2 regions of the Streptomyces rimosus genome follow, and region 1 is predicted to be linked to the other one. Evidence: riboswitches for the same ligand, from Rfam matches in the RefSeq annotation. Region 1 holds a riboswitch; the other holds the start of a gene.
The links. Region 1 has a riboswitch for cyclic di-AMP ahead of CP984_RS24445 (transglycosylase family protein). Riboswitches for the same ligand answer to the same signal wherever they lie in the genome.
Positions count from the first base shown of each region.

Region 2: linked by a shared signal. The riboswitch ahead of CP984_RS09880 (M23 family metallopeptidase) and the one ahead of CP984_RS24445 (transglycosylase family protein) in region 1 are both predicted to bind cyclic di-AMP.

Region 1 is NZ_CP023688.1:5,629,439-5,636,931, forward strand. It holds gene CP984_RS24420 (MFS transporter) at 1-321, opposite strand, end outside; gene CP984_RS24425 (LysR family transcriptional regulator) at 476-1,405, shown strand; gene CP984_RS24430 (DUF6479 family protein) at 1,577-1,975, shown strand; gene CP984_RS24435 (cytochrome P450 family protein) at 2,057-3,328, shown strand; gene CP984_RS24440 (LysM peptidoglycan-binding domain-containing protein) at 3,536-4,522, shown strand; cyclic di-AMP (ydaO/yuaA leader) riboswitch at 4,768-4,935, shown strand; gene CP984_RS24445 (transglycosylase family protein) at 4,939-5,631, shown strand; gene eno (phosphopyruvate hydratase) at 6,011-7,300, shown strand; gene CP984_RS24455 (FtsB family cell division protein) at 7,479-7,493, shown strand, end outside.
Region 2 is NZ_CP023688.1:2,448,469-2,455,961, reverse strand. It holds gene CP984_RS09895 (DNA gyrase/topoisomerase IV subunit A) at 1-138, opposite strand, end outside; gene CP984_RS09890 (M16 family metallopeptidase) at 386-1,723, shown strand; gene CP984_RS09885 (M16 family metallopeptidase) at 1,744-3,111, shown strand; gene CP984_RS43000 (hypothetical protein) at 3,174-3,311, shown strand; cyclic di-AMP (ydaO/yuaA leader) riboswitch at 3,356-3,510, shown strand; gene CP984_RS09880 (M23 family metallopeptidase) at 3,524-4,321, shown strand; gene CP984_RS09875 (GntR family transcriptional regulator) at 4,545-5,237, shown strand; gene CP984_RS09870 (HPr family phosphocarrier protein) at 5,565-5,846, opposite strand; gene CP984_RS09865 (bifunctional acetate--CoA ligase family protein/GNAT family N-acetyltransferase) at 6,094-7,493, shown strand, end outside.

The DNA of each region.
Region 1 (7,493 bases):
CAGCGCCCCGTTGGGCGCACTGGCCGTAATGGTCAGGAAGACCGCGGTGGCCGCGCACAGGCTCACCGCCAGCCGCCGCCGTTCCAGCAGGTCGCCGAGCGGGACGAGGAACAGCAGCCCCAGGCCGTAGCCGACCTGCGCGACGGTCACCACCAGGGCCGTGGTGGCGGAGCCCAGGTGCAGGTCGCGGCCTATGACGTCGAGCAGCGGCTGCGCGAAGTAGTTGCCCGCGACCGACAGGCCGGTCGCCACGGACATCAGCAGCAGCGTGCCGCGCCCCAGCCCGGGCTGCCCCTCTTCCCGCGATTCCTGGGTAGACATCAGGTCCCTTTCCGCACTGCGCGCCACCCCGTCGGTGTTGCTCCGCCCCTCAGCCTCCGCGGCACCGGTCGATGAGTCCAACACATAGTTGTCATCCCACCCATCGTGAACCGCGATCGACGGCCGGTGGCGGGGCGCTGGCTACGCTCGCCGCATGGAGCTGCAACAGATGCGGTACGTGGTCGCGGTCGCCGAGACCGGTGGCTTCACCCGGGCCGCCGAGCGCTGCCATGTGGTGCAGTCCGCGCTCAGCCACCAGATCGCCCGCCTGGAGAAGGAGCTCGGCGCCCGGCTCTTCCACCGTACGAGCCGCAGCGTGCGGCTGACGGCCGCGGGCGAGGCGTTCGTACCGGTCGCCCGGCAGGCCCTGGAGGCGGCCGACCGGGCCCGCGCCGAGGTGGAGGCGGTGGCCGGCGAGGTACGCGGCCGGCTGGCCGTGGGCGCGATCTCCACCGTCGCGGCCGTCGACCTGGCCCGCGAGCTGGGCGCCTACCGTGCCCGCTATCCCCAGGTGCGGATCAGCCTGCGCATGGAGATGAGCGAGCAGCTGATCGAGCAGGTCCGGCAGGGCACGCTGGACGTCGCCTTCGTCGGCCTGGTGCCGGGCGCCCGCAGCCAGGGCGTACGGGAGCGGGCGCTGGCCCACGGCGAGCTGGTGGCCGTCGTACCGCCGGGCCACCCGCTGGCGGGCCGGGAGTGGACGGATCTGCCGCGGCTCGCCGAGGAGACCTTCGTGGACTTCACGGCCGGTTCGGCGGCCCGCCGCCAGCGGGACGAGGCGTTCCGCGCGGCGGGCCTGACGACCGAGGTGGCCTTCGAGGTGACCACCGTGGAGTTCCTGGCCAAGCTGGTCCGCGCCGGGCTGGGCATCGGCATGGTGCCACAGGCGTTCGCCTCGGAGCTGACCGGGCTGAGCGTGGTGCGCGTCCACAGCGCCCCCGCCCGGGTCGAACGCGTCGTATGGAACCGGCTGGGGCCCTCGCCCGCGGCGGCGGCCTTTCTGGCGGCGCTGGGGGTGGATCCTTCGGACCCGGGTACCGACCCGGACCGGGTGCCGGCCGTACCGGCTGCTCAAAGCACCTGAGCGGTGATCCGGTTGCTCCAAGCACCTGATCGGCTGTCCGGTTGCTCAGGGCATCTGGCCGACAGCCCGACAAACCTCCGCTGACCTGCGGCTTCGCCCCCGTACCGGCCGGACGGTCCGCTACGGCCCCCGCCCGCGCATCGTCCCCGCCCACCCGGGTACCCGGGTCGAATGACAGCAACGATCGCTTCGGCCACACCGGCCCAGGACATCGGCTCCGTGCAGCAGGCCGTGGACTTCACCCGGGACATGGTCGTCGGCACCGGTCCGCTGGTCGCCGGGATCGTCATCGTTCTGGGGCTGATCCTCGCCGTGGTCTACGGCAGGCGCCGCCGGGACCGCGAGCCCGCTCCGCCCGAGCCGGAGACCCAGCCGACGCCGCCCAAGAACCCGACCGGGTACGAGAGCGAACTGCGCGACCCCAACGAGGTGCCGCGGGACGGCGACCACCGGCTGACCCCGCACGAGCTGCCCGACTACGGCAACGCGCCCACCCGCCACGGCGAGGACCAGGACCGGGAGCGCAAGCGCTGGCAGGAGGGGCACAGCGGCTCGTTCGGCGGGGGTTAACGTCGAGGGGTGCGCCAGCAGACCCCGCCCCCCTCCGATGAACAGCCCGCGGCCCCCGCCGCGCCCGGCACGGCCTGCCCCGTGTCCGGCCACGGACCGGCGGCCGTCCCGCCCTGTCCGGAACTGTTCACGTGGGAGTTCGCCGCCGACCCGTACCCGGCGTACGCCTGGCTGCGCGAGCACGCGCCCGTACACCGCACCCGGCTGCCCAGCGGTGTCGAAGCCTGGCTGGTGACCCGGTACGCGGACGCGCGGCAGGCGCTCGCCGACACCCGGCTGTCGAAGAACCCGGTGCACCACAGCGAGGCCGCGCACGGCAAGGGCAAGGTCGGCATCCCCGGCGAGCGGGGCGCCAACCTGATGACGCACCTGCTCAACATCGACCCACCGGACCACACCCGGCTGCGCCGCCTGGTCTCCAAAGCCTTCACCCCGCGCCGCATCGCCCGGTTCGCGCCGCGCGTACAGGAACTGACCGACGCGCTGATCGACTCCTTCGCGGAGCGCGGCGAGGCCGATCTCATCCACGAGTTCGCCTTCCCGCTCCCCATCTACGCCATCTGCGATCTGCTCGGTGTCCCGCGCGAGGACCAGGACGACTTCCGCGACTGGGCCGGGATGATGATCCGGCACGGCGGCGGGCCGCGCGGCGGCGTCGCCCGGTCGGTGAAGAAGATGCGCGGCTACCTCGCCGAGCTGATCCACCGCAAGCGCGAGGCCCTGGGGGAGGAAGGGGCCGACGACCTCATCTCCGGCCTGATCCGCGCCTCCGACCACGGCGAGCACCTGACGGAGAACGAGGCCGCCGCGATGGCCTTCATCCTGCTGTTCGCGGGCTTCGAGACCACCGTCAATCTCATCGGCAACGGCGTGTACCAGCTGCTGCGCCACCCTGACCAGCGCGCACTGCTCCAGAAGGCCGCTGCGGCGGGCGATACGGAGCTGCTCGCCGCCGGGGTCGAGGAGCTGCTGCGCTACGACGGCCCGGTCGAGCTGGCCACCTGGCGCTTCGCGACCCGGGACCTGACCCTGGGCGGGCAGCGCATCGCCGAGGGAGATCCGGTCCTGGTCGTGCTCGCCGCCGCCGACCGCGACCCGCGGCGCTTCGCGGAACCGGACGTACTGGACCTGCGCCGCCGCGACAATCAGCACCTCGGATACGGCCACGGCATCCACTACTGCCTGGGCGCGCCGCTGGCCCGTCTCGAAGGCCAGGCCGCCATCGCCACGCTGCTGACCCGGCTGCCGGACCTGGCACTCGCCGCCGACCCGGACGATCTGCGGTGGCGCGGCGGGCTGATCATGCGAGGGCTGCGGGCCCTGCCGGTGGAGTTCACGCCCGTACGGAAGTGACGGTTCCGCTTGTGCGGAAGTGACGCCACCTCCCGTACGGAAGTGACGCCACGTCAGGCCGTGACCTGAGCGTGATCTCCGCTACACCGGCTTGTGACGAGCGGGCCGCACCGCTACTTTCATCCGTCTGAAAGGCCGGGGCGGGCCGTGCGGCCCACGGTCCCGGCCTTTCGACGACAACTCAACCGCCGCTCGAAAGGCAACCGCATGCGCTCCGGGACCGGCCGACACCGTCGCCCCCGTCAGGCTCCGGCCATCTTCGTCACGGCGGGAGCCGTCGGCGGCGCCCTCGCCATGCCCCTGCTCGCCACCGCCGACGCGCAGGCGGCCGACGCCGCCACCTGGGACCGGGTCGCACAGTGCGAGAGCGGCGGCGTGTGGAGCGCCAACTCCGGCAACGGGTTCTACGGCGGCCTGCAGTTGACCCAGGAGATGTGGGACACGAACGGCGGCGCGGCGTACGCCTCGCGCCCCGACCTGGCCAGCCGCTCGCAGCAGATAGCCGTCGCCGAGTCGATCCTCGCCGCGCGGGGGCCGGACACCTGGCCGAGCTGCGCGGTGAACGCGGGGCTCAAGAAGGGCGGGGGCAAGCCGGACGTGGACCCGGGCACCACCCCGTCGCCGGAGCCCTCCTCCTCGACCCCCTCCTCCAAGCCCTCCCCTTCCACTCCGGCCGAGCCGTCGCCCTCCGGCTCCGGCGCGCCGTCCAGAACCCCCGAGCCCGGCGGCACGCGGACCCCGGAGCCGAAGCCGTCGCCGACCGACCCGTCCGGCAGCGGCGACGCGTCCCGTACGCCGGACCCGTCCGGTACGGGCCGTACGCAGGACCCGGCCACTCCCGGCGGCGACAAGGCCACGGACCCCACCACGCCCCCGTCCCAGGGCGGCAAGCACCGCGGCAAGCCCAGCGAGGACGAGGGGCCCGCCACGGGCACCGGAGGCGCGGGTGACGCGGGCCGACGGGACGGGGAGCACCCGTCGCGCGGCGGCGACGCGCACCGTACGGACCCGGCGTCGCCCGGCGACTACACCGTGCGGCCGGGTGACAACCTGTCAGCGATCGCCGAGGACCGCGGGGTCTCCGGGGGCTGGCCGGCGCTGTACAAAGCCAACAAAGGTGTCATCGGGGGCGATCCGGACCTCATTCACCCTGGCCAGCGCCTTGATGTGACCGCCGAACCGAGCGGTTCATGAGCAATTACCCGGTTTGGTGAAAGTGAGACATGGATCTCGTTCGGCAACCCGCCGTCCGCCCTGTCCGTTGTTTCCAAACCTGCGACGACCTGCGGAAATGTAATGATCCTGTGATGTCTGAGGGCCAACTGGCCTCAGATGTAGGGGTTTGAACCGGCGGGCCGTTCGTGTTTACCGTCTTCATCGCTCGCCAAAGCGGGCCCTTCAGCCACACGCCGAATCCTGCCGGTGGCCGGAGGTCATACGTCGCGACAGCGCCGAAGGCAGGAGCGGGGGACCCAAGGTAAGTCGCCGGCCCCGCCCGCGGAAGCGGGACAGCCGGCTTGGGGTGAAGCCGCGTGGAGGTTCACGCGGCCGGGCCACTCACAGCCCGAACCCGACAGCTCACCTCGTAGGCGTCGGTGAGGAAACGAACCATGCTGAACTCCAAGGGCAAGCACCGCCGTCCGTCCAAGGCCGTCCGCGTCGCCACGCTGGCCGGCGTCGCCGGTGCCGCTGTGGCCGTCCCGCTGATGGGCGCCACCTCTGCCTCCGCCGCGAACAACTGGGACGCCGTCGCCCAGTGCGAGTCCGGCGGCAACTGGTCGATCAACACCGGCAACGGCTACTACGGTGGCCTGCAGTTCACCAACTCCAGCTGGAAGGCCGCCGGCGGCACCAAGTACGCCCCGCGCGCCGACATGGCCTCCAAGAGCCAGCAGATCGCCGCGGCCGAGCGCCTGCTCGCCATCCAGGGCCCGGGCGCCTGGACCTGCGCCGGCGGCCACCTGGGCAAGGGCAACTCGAACGCCACGGCCGAGGGCGGCTCCTCCTCGCAGGGCTCCCACAAGTCCTACAAGTCGCAGCGCTCCTACTCGGCGCCGCAGCACTCCTCGCGCTCCGAGGCCCGTAAGCAGGGCGAGGAGCTGGCCCGCAAGACCCCGGCCCCGTCCCACAAGTCGACGCCGAAGTCGAACCCCAAGGGCAACTACACCGTCAAGTCCGGTGACACCCTCGCCAAGATCGCCGCTTCCCACGGCACCAACTGGAAGTCGGTCTACGAGAACAACAAGTCCGTCATCGGCGGCAACCCCAACCTGATCTTCCCGGGTCAGAAGCTGGCCGTCTGAGCCCGCTGAAACCTGACGGCCCCCGGGTGACCGTGTCGCCCCGTACGTACGGCGGTATGTACGGAACGGCACGCGCCCGGGGCCGGGCCGCTCACACCGGGAATCCGCTCATCCCGTGAGACCGCCCCGCCACGGCGTGTGAACCCCCGCACGCGCCGCGGCGGGGCTTCTCCATTTCCCCGCCGGCCGCCCGGCCCCGCCGTGGGCCCGTACCACCCACGCGCCCACTTCCCCGTTCAGCGAACATTGCGCCCGTACGTCCCGTGAACAGGGGCTTTGCGGGTGTATTCGTCCCAAGGGCCGGGCTGGCGGCGAGCGGAACCCCGGGAGGCCGTTAGGCTCGTGCTGCAGAACTCCAGACACCCATGAAGGAGACAACGTGCCGTCCATCGACGTCGTCGTAGCTCGCGAGATCCTCGACTCGCGAGGCAATCCCACGGTCGAGGTCGAGGTCGGCCTCGACGACGGCAGCACCGGCCGTGCCGCCGTCCCGTCCGGCGCCTCCACCGGCGCCTTCGAGGCCATCGAGCTGCGGGACGGGGACCCGAACCGCTACCTGGGCAAGGGCGTGGAGAAGGCCGTCCTCGCGGTCATCGAGCAGATCGGCCCGGAGCTGGTCGGCTACGACGCCACCGAGCAGCGCCTGATCGACCAGGCCATGTTCGACCTGGACGCCACCGACAACAAGGGCTCGCTCGGCGCCAACGCCATCCTGGGCGTCTCCCTGGCCGTCGCGCACGCCGCCTCCGAGGCCAGCGACCTGCCGCTGTTCCGCTACCTGGGCGGCCCGAACGCCCACGTGCTGCCGGTCCCGATGATGAACATCCTGAACGGCGGCTCGCACGCCGACTCCAACGTGGACATCCAGGAGTTCATGATCGCCCCGATCGGCGCGGAGTCCTTCTCCGAGGCCCTGCGCTGGGGCGCCGAGGTCTACCACACCCTCAAGAAGGTGCTCAAGGGCAAGGGCCTGGCCACCGGCCTGGGCGACGAGGGCGGCTTCGCCCCGAACCTCGGCTCCAACCGCGAGGCCCTGGACCTCATCCTGGAGGCCATCAAGGAGGCCGGCTACACCCCCGGCCAGGACATCGCGCTCGCGCTGGACGTCGCCGCCTCCGAGTTCTACAAGGACGGCGTCTACGAGTTCGAGGGCCAGCAGCGCACCGCCGAGCAGATGACCGCGTACTACGCGGAGCTGGTCGACGCCTACCCGCTGGTCTCCATCGAGGACCCGCTGTTCGAGGACGACTGGGACGGCTGGAAGGTCATCACCGACCGCCTGGGCACCAAGGTGCAGCTGGTCGGCGACGACCTGTTCGTCACCAACCCGGAGCGCCTGGCCCGCGGCATCGAGGAGGGCTCCGCCAACGCCCTGCTGGTCAAGGTCAACCAGATCGGTTCGCTGACCGAGACCCTGGACGCCGTCGAGCTGGCCCAGCGCAACGGCTTCAAGTGCATGATGTCGCACCGCTCCGGCGAGACCGAGGACGTCACCATCGCCGACCTGGCCGTCGCCACCAACTGCGGCCAGATCAAGACCGGCGCCCCGGCCCGCTCCGAGCGCGTCGCCAAGTACAACCAGCTGCTGCGCATCGAGGAGATCCTCGACGACGCGGCGGTGTACGCGGGCCGCTCCGCCTTCCCGCGGTTCCGCTTTGCGGACCAGTAGGCACAGCGCTTCGCGGACTGACAAGCACAGCAAGGGCTGAATGGACTGATCCGCCCGGGGCCGCGCGGCCCCGGCGGCAGTCAATGACGTACGTCCCCGGCGGCGGTCCCGTACCGTTGCCGGGGACGTACGTGCTCCGGGCCGCACCGGTCCGGGCCGCTCACCCAGGGAGGGCGACGTGTCCGCGGAACGG
Region 2 (7,493 bases), 3.2 Mb from region 1:
GTCCGGGAGGGCGCGGGAGTAGATGACCGAGTACGCGTACTCAAGGAAGGAGCCCTGCATCTCGTCGACGACGTCGATGTCGAGGATCCTCTCCTCGAAGTCGTCCGGCGGCGGGGTCTTCGTGCTACGGCGGGCCATCGCGGCTGCGGCTCCTTCGCTTGCGTCCTGCTGCTTGCCGATGCTGGATCACGTTCGGGTCTTGTGCGGACCATTGTGGCCCGCCCCACTGACAACGCCGACCGCGACCCTCCCCGGGCCGCCGGACGGGTCGGCGGCGAAGTCCGCTCGTACGAGGCAGCCCGGACGGGAACTTCGCCATAGCCCGACGCGCTTGCATACAGTGACAGAACTTCCTCGCAAGCGGATCGAAGGGACGTACATGCCCATGGGTCACACGGCCACAGAACAAGCCGGCTCCGGCGGCCTGACAGCGACCGAGCACCGGCTGGCCAACGGCCTGCGCGTGGTGCTCTCCGAAGATCATTTGACCCCGGTCGCCGCGGTCTGCCTCTGGTACGACGTCGGCTCCCGCCACGAGGTCAAGGGCCGCACCGGTCTGGCCCACCTCTTCGAGCACCTGATGTTCCAGGGATCCGCCCAGGTCACCGGCAACGGCCACTTCGAACTGGTCCAGGGCGCCGGCGGCTCCCTGAACGGCACGACCAGCTTCGAGCGCACCAACTACTTCGAGACCATGCCCGCCCACCAGCTGGAGCTCGCGCTGTGGCTGGAGGCCGACCGCATGGGCTCCCTGCTGACGGCGCTGGACGAGGAGTCCCTGGAGAACCAGCGCGACGTCGTCAAGAACGAGCGCCGCCAGCGCTACGACAACGTCCCCTACGGCACGGCCTTCGAGAAGCTGACGGCCATGGCGTACCCGGAGGGCCACCCGTACCACCACACGCCCATCGGTTCGATGGCCGACCTGGACGCCGCCTCCCTGGAGGACGCGCGGGCCTTCTTCCGTACGTACTACGCGCCCAACAACGCGGTCCTCTCGGTCGTCGGCGACATCGACCCCGAGCAGACCCTCGCCTGGGTGGAGAAGTACTTCGGCTCCATCCCCGGCCACGAGGGCAAGCAGCCGCCCCGCGACGGCTCCCTCCCGGACGTCATCGGCGAGGAGCTGCGCGAGGTCGTCGAGGAGGACGTCCCCTCCCGCGCCCTGATGGCCGCCTACCGCCTCCCACAGGACGGCACCCGCGAGGCCGACGCCGCCGATCTGGCGCTGACGGTGCTCGGCGGCGGCGAGTCCTCGCGCCTGTACAACCGGCTGGTGCGCCGCGACCGTACGGCCGTGGCCGCGGGCTTCGGCCTGCTGCGGCTGGCCGGCGCCCCCTCGCTCGGCTGGCTGGACGTGAAGACCTCCGGCGGCGTCGAGGTGCCGGAGATCGAGAGCGCCGTGGACGAGGAGCTGGCCCGCTTCGCCGAGGAGGGCCCGAGCCCCGAGGAGATGGAGCGCGCGCAGGCCCAGTTGGAGCGGGAGTGGCTGGACCGGCTCGCCACGGCCGCCGGGCGCGCCGACGAACTGTGCCGTTACGCGGTCCTGTTCGGCGACCCGCAGCTCGCCCTGACCGCCGTACGGCGCGTCCTGGACATCACCCCGCAGGAGGTGCAGGAGGTCGCCAAGGCCCGGCTGCGCCCCGACAACCGCGCGGTGCTCGTGTACGAGCCGACCGAGCCGACCGCCGCCGAGGACAACGACGAGGAGGCGGCCCAGTGAGCGACGCCGTCAGCAGCACGATGACCTTCCATCCGCAGCCGGCCGGCGGCGAGCCCAAGCCGTGGGCGTTCCCCGCCCCCGAGCGGGCGCAGCTGCCCAACGGCCTGACGGTCCTGCGCAGCCACCGCCCCGGCCAGCAGGTCGTCGCCGTCGAGATCGACATCGTCGCGCCCCTGGAGGCCGAGCCCGAGGGCCTGGACGGCGTCGCCACGATCATGGCGCGGGCCCTGTCCGAGGGCACCGACAAGCACGACGCCGAGCAGTTCGCCGCCGAGCTGGAGCGCTGCGGCGCCACCCTGGACTCGCACGCCGACCACCCCGGCGTCCGTGTCTCCCTGGAGGTCCCGGCCTCCCGGCTGGACAAGGCGCTCGGCCTGCTCGCCGACGCCCTGCGCGCCCCGGCCTTCCCGGACAGCGAGGTCGAGCGCCTGGTGCGCAACCGCCTCGACGAGATCCCGCACGAGCTGGCCAACCCGGCCCGGCGCGCCGCGATGGCCCTGTCCAAGGAGCTGTTCCCGGCCGACTCGCGGATGTCCCGGCCGCGCCAGGGCACCGAGGAGACCGTCTCCCGTATCGACGCGGCGGCCGTCCGCGCCTTCTACGAGGCCCACGTCCGCCCCGCCACGGCCACCGCCGTCATCGTCGGCGACTTCACAGGCGTCGACGTGGACGCGGCCCTGGCGGAGAGCCTCGGCACGTGGACGGGTTCGCCCGCCGAGCCGGTCAAGGCCAGCCCGATCTCGGCCGACGACACCGGCCGCGTGGTGATCGTCGACCGCCCCGGCGCCGTACAGACCCAGCTGCTCATCGGCCGCATCGGCCCGGACCGGCACGACCGCGTCTGGCCCGCGCAGGTCCTCGGAACGTACTGCCTCGGCGGCACCCTCACCTCCCGCCTGGACCGGGTGCTGCGCGAGGAGAAGGGCTACACCTACGGGGTGCGCGCCTTCGGCCAGGTGCTGCGCTCCTCGGCCGACGGCGACGGCGCCGCGATGCTCGCCATCAGCGGCTCGGTGGACACCGCCTCCACCGGTCCGGCGCTGGAGGACCTGTGGAAGGTGCTGCGCACCCTCGCGGCGGAGGGCCTGACGGACGAGGAGCGGGACGTGGCCGTCCAGAACCTGGTCGGTGTCGCGCCCCTGAAGTACGAGACCGCCGCGGCGGTCGCCGGCACCCTCGCCGACCAGGTCGAGCAGCAGCTCCCGGACGACTACCAGGCGCAGCTGTACGTCCGGCTGGCGCGGACCGGCACGGTCGAGGCGACCGCCGCGGCCGTCAACGCCTTCCCGGTGGACCGGCTGGTGACCGTCCTGGTGGGCGACGCGGCCGAGATCGAGGAGCCCGTCAAGGCGCTCGGCATCGGCGAGGTGACGGTGGTCAAGGGCTGACGGCCCGTCACGGGCGTCGCCCGGCCCCGGCGGGTCATGACCCGCCGGGGTGACGCGATGTCATGAAGCGGATCCAGTGGTGCGCCCGTGCCACTGGATCTTCTTTATGTCCCAATTGCGGGGGGTGGTTGCGTGATGACCGTGTGGCGTACGGCACAAAATCGGGGTTCTGTTTGCCGTTCGAAAGTGGCCCCGTTTAGCGTCGATCCGGCTGTCCGCGGGATCACCGCCGCAACCGCGGCACGGACAGTCATCGCCGAGTCCCCGTACGGCGCGAGCCAGGGGAGCCGGGGACCCACGTCCCCTGGGGTGAATCGGGCGCCTTCCCGGAGGGGCCCGTAGGAGACCTTCCTGCTCCGAACCCGTCAGCTAACCCGGTAGGCGAGAGGGAAGGAAAGGACACAGCCACCCCATGGCGTTCACCCGTGGCACCGGGAAGCACCGTGGTCCGAGCCGCAGCGCTCGGGCGACCCGCAATCTGGCCGGCATAGCCACGCTCGCCGCCTCCGGCGTCGTCGCCACCGTCGCCTCCCCGGCACTGGCGGCGGGCAACCCGGACGAGGCGAACACCCACGACACCGGCTTCCACCAGGCCGTCGTCCTCGGTGACGAGCTCGCCGAGCAGATCGAGGCGCAGGCCGACGCGCAGCAGGAGGCCGCCGACGCGGCCGCCGCGCAGGCCAAGGCCGAGGCGGAGGCGCGCCAGCAGGCCGCGGAGGCCAAGCGCAAGGCCGAGGCCGAGGCCAAGAAGCAGCGGGAGGCCGAGGAGCGCGCCGCCCGCGAGGCCGAGCGCAAGCGCCTGCTGACGTACGTCGCCCCCGTCGACGGCTCCTACGTCTCCACCAGCTACAAGGCGTCCAGCGGCCTGTGGTCCTCCGGCAGCCACACCGGCATCGACTTCCACGCCGACTCCGGGACCACCGTCCACGCCGTGGGCTCCGGCACCGTCGTCGAGGCCGGCTGGGGCGGCGCGTACGGGAACAACGTCGTCATCAAGATGAACGACGGCACCTACACCCAGTACGGCCACCTGTCGTCCATCAGCGTCTCGGTCGGCCAGACCGTCACGCCGGGCCAGCAGATCGCCCTGTCGGGCAACACCGGCAACACCACCGGGCCGCACCTGCACTTCGAGGCCCGCACCTCGGCCGAGTATGGCTCCGACATGGACCCGGTCGCCTACCTGCGCTCGCACGGCGTCAACGTCTGACGTACACCCGTCCCCACCCGGTGCCCCGGCCCTCGCGGCCGGGGCACCGGCGTTTGCGGAACCGCGGCCCGTCGGTGCCGGGTTTTCCGGCTGGCCAAAAAATATCCATGAATGCGCCGTGGCCGTCGGAAATCCCGTCCCCGTCGAATAGAGTCACGACGAATGCCGCCGCCCGGCGGCAATAGGCGGACGTTTCCCGGGAATGACGGCGGAGGCACGGACGATGCGAGGCCATATTTCCGCGCACGCGGTGTGCACGGCGATCCGGGACGACATCGTATCCGGCGTCCTCCCGCCGGGCAGCCGGCTGATCGAGGAACTGCTGGCCGGCCGGTACGGCGTCTCCCGCGTCCCCGTGCGCGAGGCGCTGCGCACGCTGGAGTCCGAGGGTTTCGTCACCATCCGGCACCACGCGGGCGCCTGCGTGGCCGCGCTCACGGAGCGCGAGGCGGCCGACCTCCTGGACATCCGCGGCCTGCTGGAGCCGCTGGGCGCGGCCCGCGCCGCCGCCCGCCGCACCGCCGCGCACCTGAAGGTGCTGCGCGGCATCGTCCGGCTGGGCCGGGAGCGCGCCCGGCACGGCCAGCGCGCCGAGCTGCGCCAACTGGACGGCTGGTTCCACGAGACGCTCGCCCAGGCGTCCGGCAGCGCGAGCCTGGCGGCGCTCCTCACCCAGCTCCGGCGCAAGATCGAGTGGATGTACGCGGTCGAGCCCCCGGCCCGCGAGGAGCGCTCCTGGGAGGAGTACGGCGCGGTGCTGGACGCGGTGGGCCGGGGCGACGCGGAGCGGGCGCGCGCCCTGATGGCGGCGCATGTCGAGCGGTCGCGCGGGGCGTACACGCTGCGGGCCGACGTGCCGGGCCCGGCCGTGAGGAACCCGAAACAGCCCGTCAACACGGTGAGCGAACGGAATTAACACATCCGCCGTATACAAGAGCGGGACACGGATTCTTCGGCAGGGCAGCAGTAACGCGGGTGGGGAGCGCTCGGGAAATCGTGCGCCCCGGAAATCGCGAGCTGCGGTGAATTGCCGTACGTAATTCTTTGGCCGGGCCTGCCCGATTCCGGCGCGCGGCAGTCGATAAGGCCGCACGCCGTATCGAGGTAAAACCCCACCCGGTATCGCGGTACGGCCCTCAGGGCCGTATCGAACGCGCGAGAAGGCAAAAGCAACGGCCCCGCCCGGCGCCGGTCCACCCGGTCACCGCGGCGGGGCCGCGCGCACCTCGATCCGCGAAGCGGTTCAGACGGTCTCCGGGAGCTCCTCGAGGCCCTCGGCGACCAGCTTGGCGAGACGGTCGAGCGCGGCGTCGGCGCCCTCGGCGTCGGAGGCCAGCACGATCTCCTCGCCGCCCTGGGCGCCCAGGCCCAGCACGGCCAGCATGGAGGCCGCGTTGACCGGGTTGCCGTCGGCCTTGGCGATCGTCACCGGAACCCCGGAGGCGGTGGCAGCACGAACGAAGATCGAGGCGGGGCGGGCGTGCAGACCCTCGGCCCAACCGACATTGACGCGGCGCTCAGCCATGGTGTTGCCCTTCAAGTCGTCGAAGTTGTCTAGACCAGTGTCTCATGATGCCGGGAGTGCTCCGGCAGGCCGTGGCGGGGTGCGCCACCGGCCGTCGGCACGGTACCGGCCGGCCACGGATGTACGGCCGGAACGTCCGCCATCCGGAACCGCCTGCCGCGTCCCGGCCCGCCCGGACCCCCGCGCCGGACCCCCGCGGCGGCGCGCGCCGAGCCGGTTGTCGGTGGCGGGTCGTACGCTGTGCCCCATGCACAGCACGTCGGACAGCGCCAGCGTCTACCCGGCCCACTGGGAAGCCGATGTCGTGCTGCGCGACGGCGGCACCGCCCGTATCCGCCCCATCGCCCCCGACGACGCCGAGCGCCTGGTCTCCTTCTACGAACAGGTCTCGGACGAGTCGAAGTACTACCGCTTCTTCGCGCCCTACCCGCGCCTGTCCGACCGCGACGTGCACCGCTTCACCCACCACGACTACGTGGACCGGGTCGGCCTGGCCGCCACCGTCGGCGGCGAGTTCATCGCCACCGTCCGCTACGACCGCATCGACGAGCGTGGCCGCCCCGCCAAGGAGCCCGGCGACGACCAGGCCGAGGTCGCCTTCCTGGTGCAGGACGCCCACCAGGGCCGCGGCGTGGCCTCCGCGCTCCTGGAGCACATCGCCGCGGTCGCCCGCGAGCGCGGCATCCGCCGGTTCGCCGCCGAGGTGCTGCCCGCCAACACCAAAATGATCAAGGTTTTCACGGACGCCGGGTACACCCAGCAGCGCACCTTCGAAGACGGTGTGGTGCGCCTGGAGTTCGACCTGGAGCCCACCGAGCAGTCCATGGCCGTCATGCGCGGCCGCGAGCAGCGCGCCGAGGCCCGCTCCGTACAGCGCCTCCTCGCGCCCGGCTCGGTCGCCGTCGTCGGCACCGGCCGCGCCCCCGGCGGCGTCGGCCGCTCCGTCCTGCGCAACCTCCGCGACTCCGGCTTCACGGGCCGGGTCTACGCGGTCAACCACGCCTTCCCCGAGGGCGGCACCCGCCTCGACCCCGAGGGCGTGCCCGGCCACCGCTCGGTGGCCGAGATCCCCGAGCCCGTCGATCTCGCGGTGCTCGCGGTGCCCGCCGCCCAGGTCCCCGGCGTGGTCCGGGACTGCGGCGAGCACGGCGTGCGCGGCCTGGTGATCCTCTCCTCCGGGTACGCCGAGTCCGGGCCCGAGGGCCGCGAGCGGCAGCGCGCCCTGCTGCGCCAGGCCCGCTCGTACGGCATGCGCCTGATCGGCCCGAACGCCTTCGGCCTGATCAACACCGCCCCCGAGGTCCGGCTGAACGCCTCGCTCGCCCCGCAGATGCCCGGCGCCGGGCGCATCGGCCTGTTCACCCAGTCCGGCGCCATCGGCATCGCCCTCCTCAGCGGCCTGCACCGGCGCGGCCCCGGCGACGGCTCGATCGCCGGCATCTCCACCTTCCTGTCCGCCGGCAACCGCGCCGACCTCTCCGGCAACGACCTGCTCCAGTACTGGTACGACGACCCGGCCACCGACGTCGCGATCCTCTACCTGGAGTCGATCGGCGACCCCCGCAAGTTCATGCGCCTGGCCCGCCGGACCTCCGCCGTCAAGCCCGTCGTCGTCGCCAAGGGCGCCCGCCACACCGGCACCGCCCC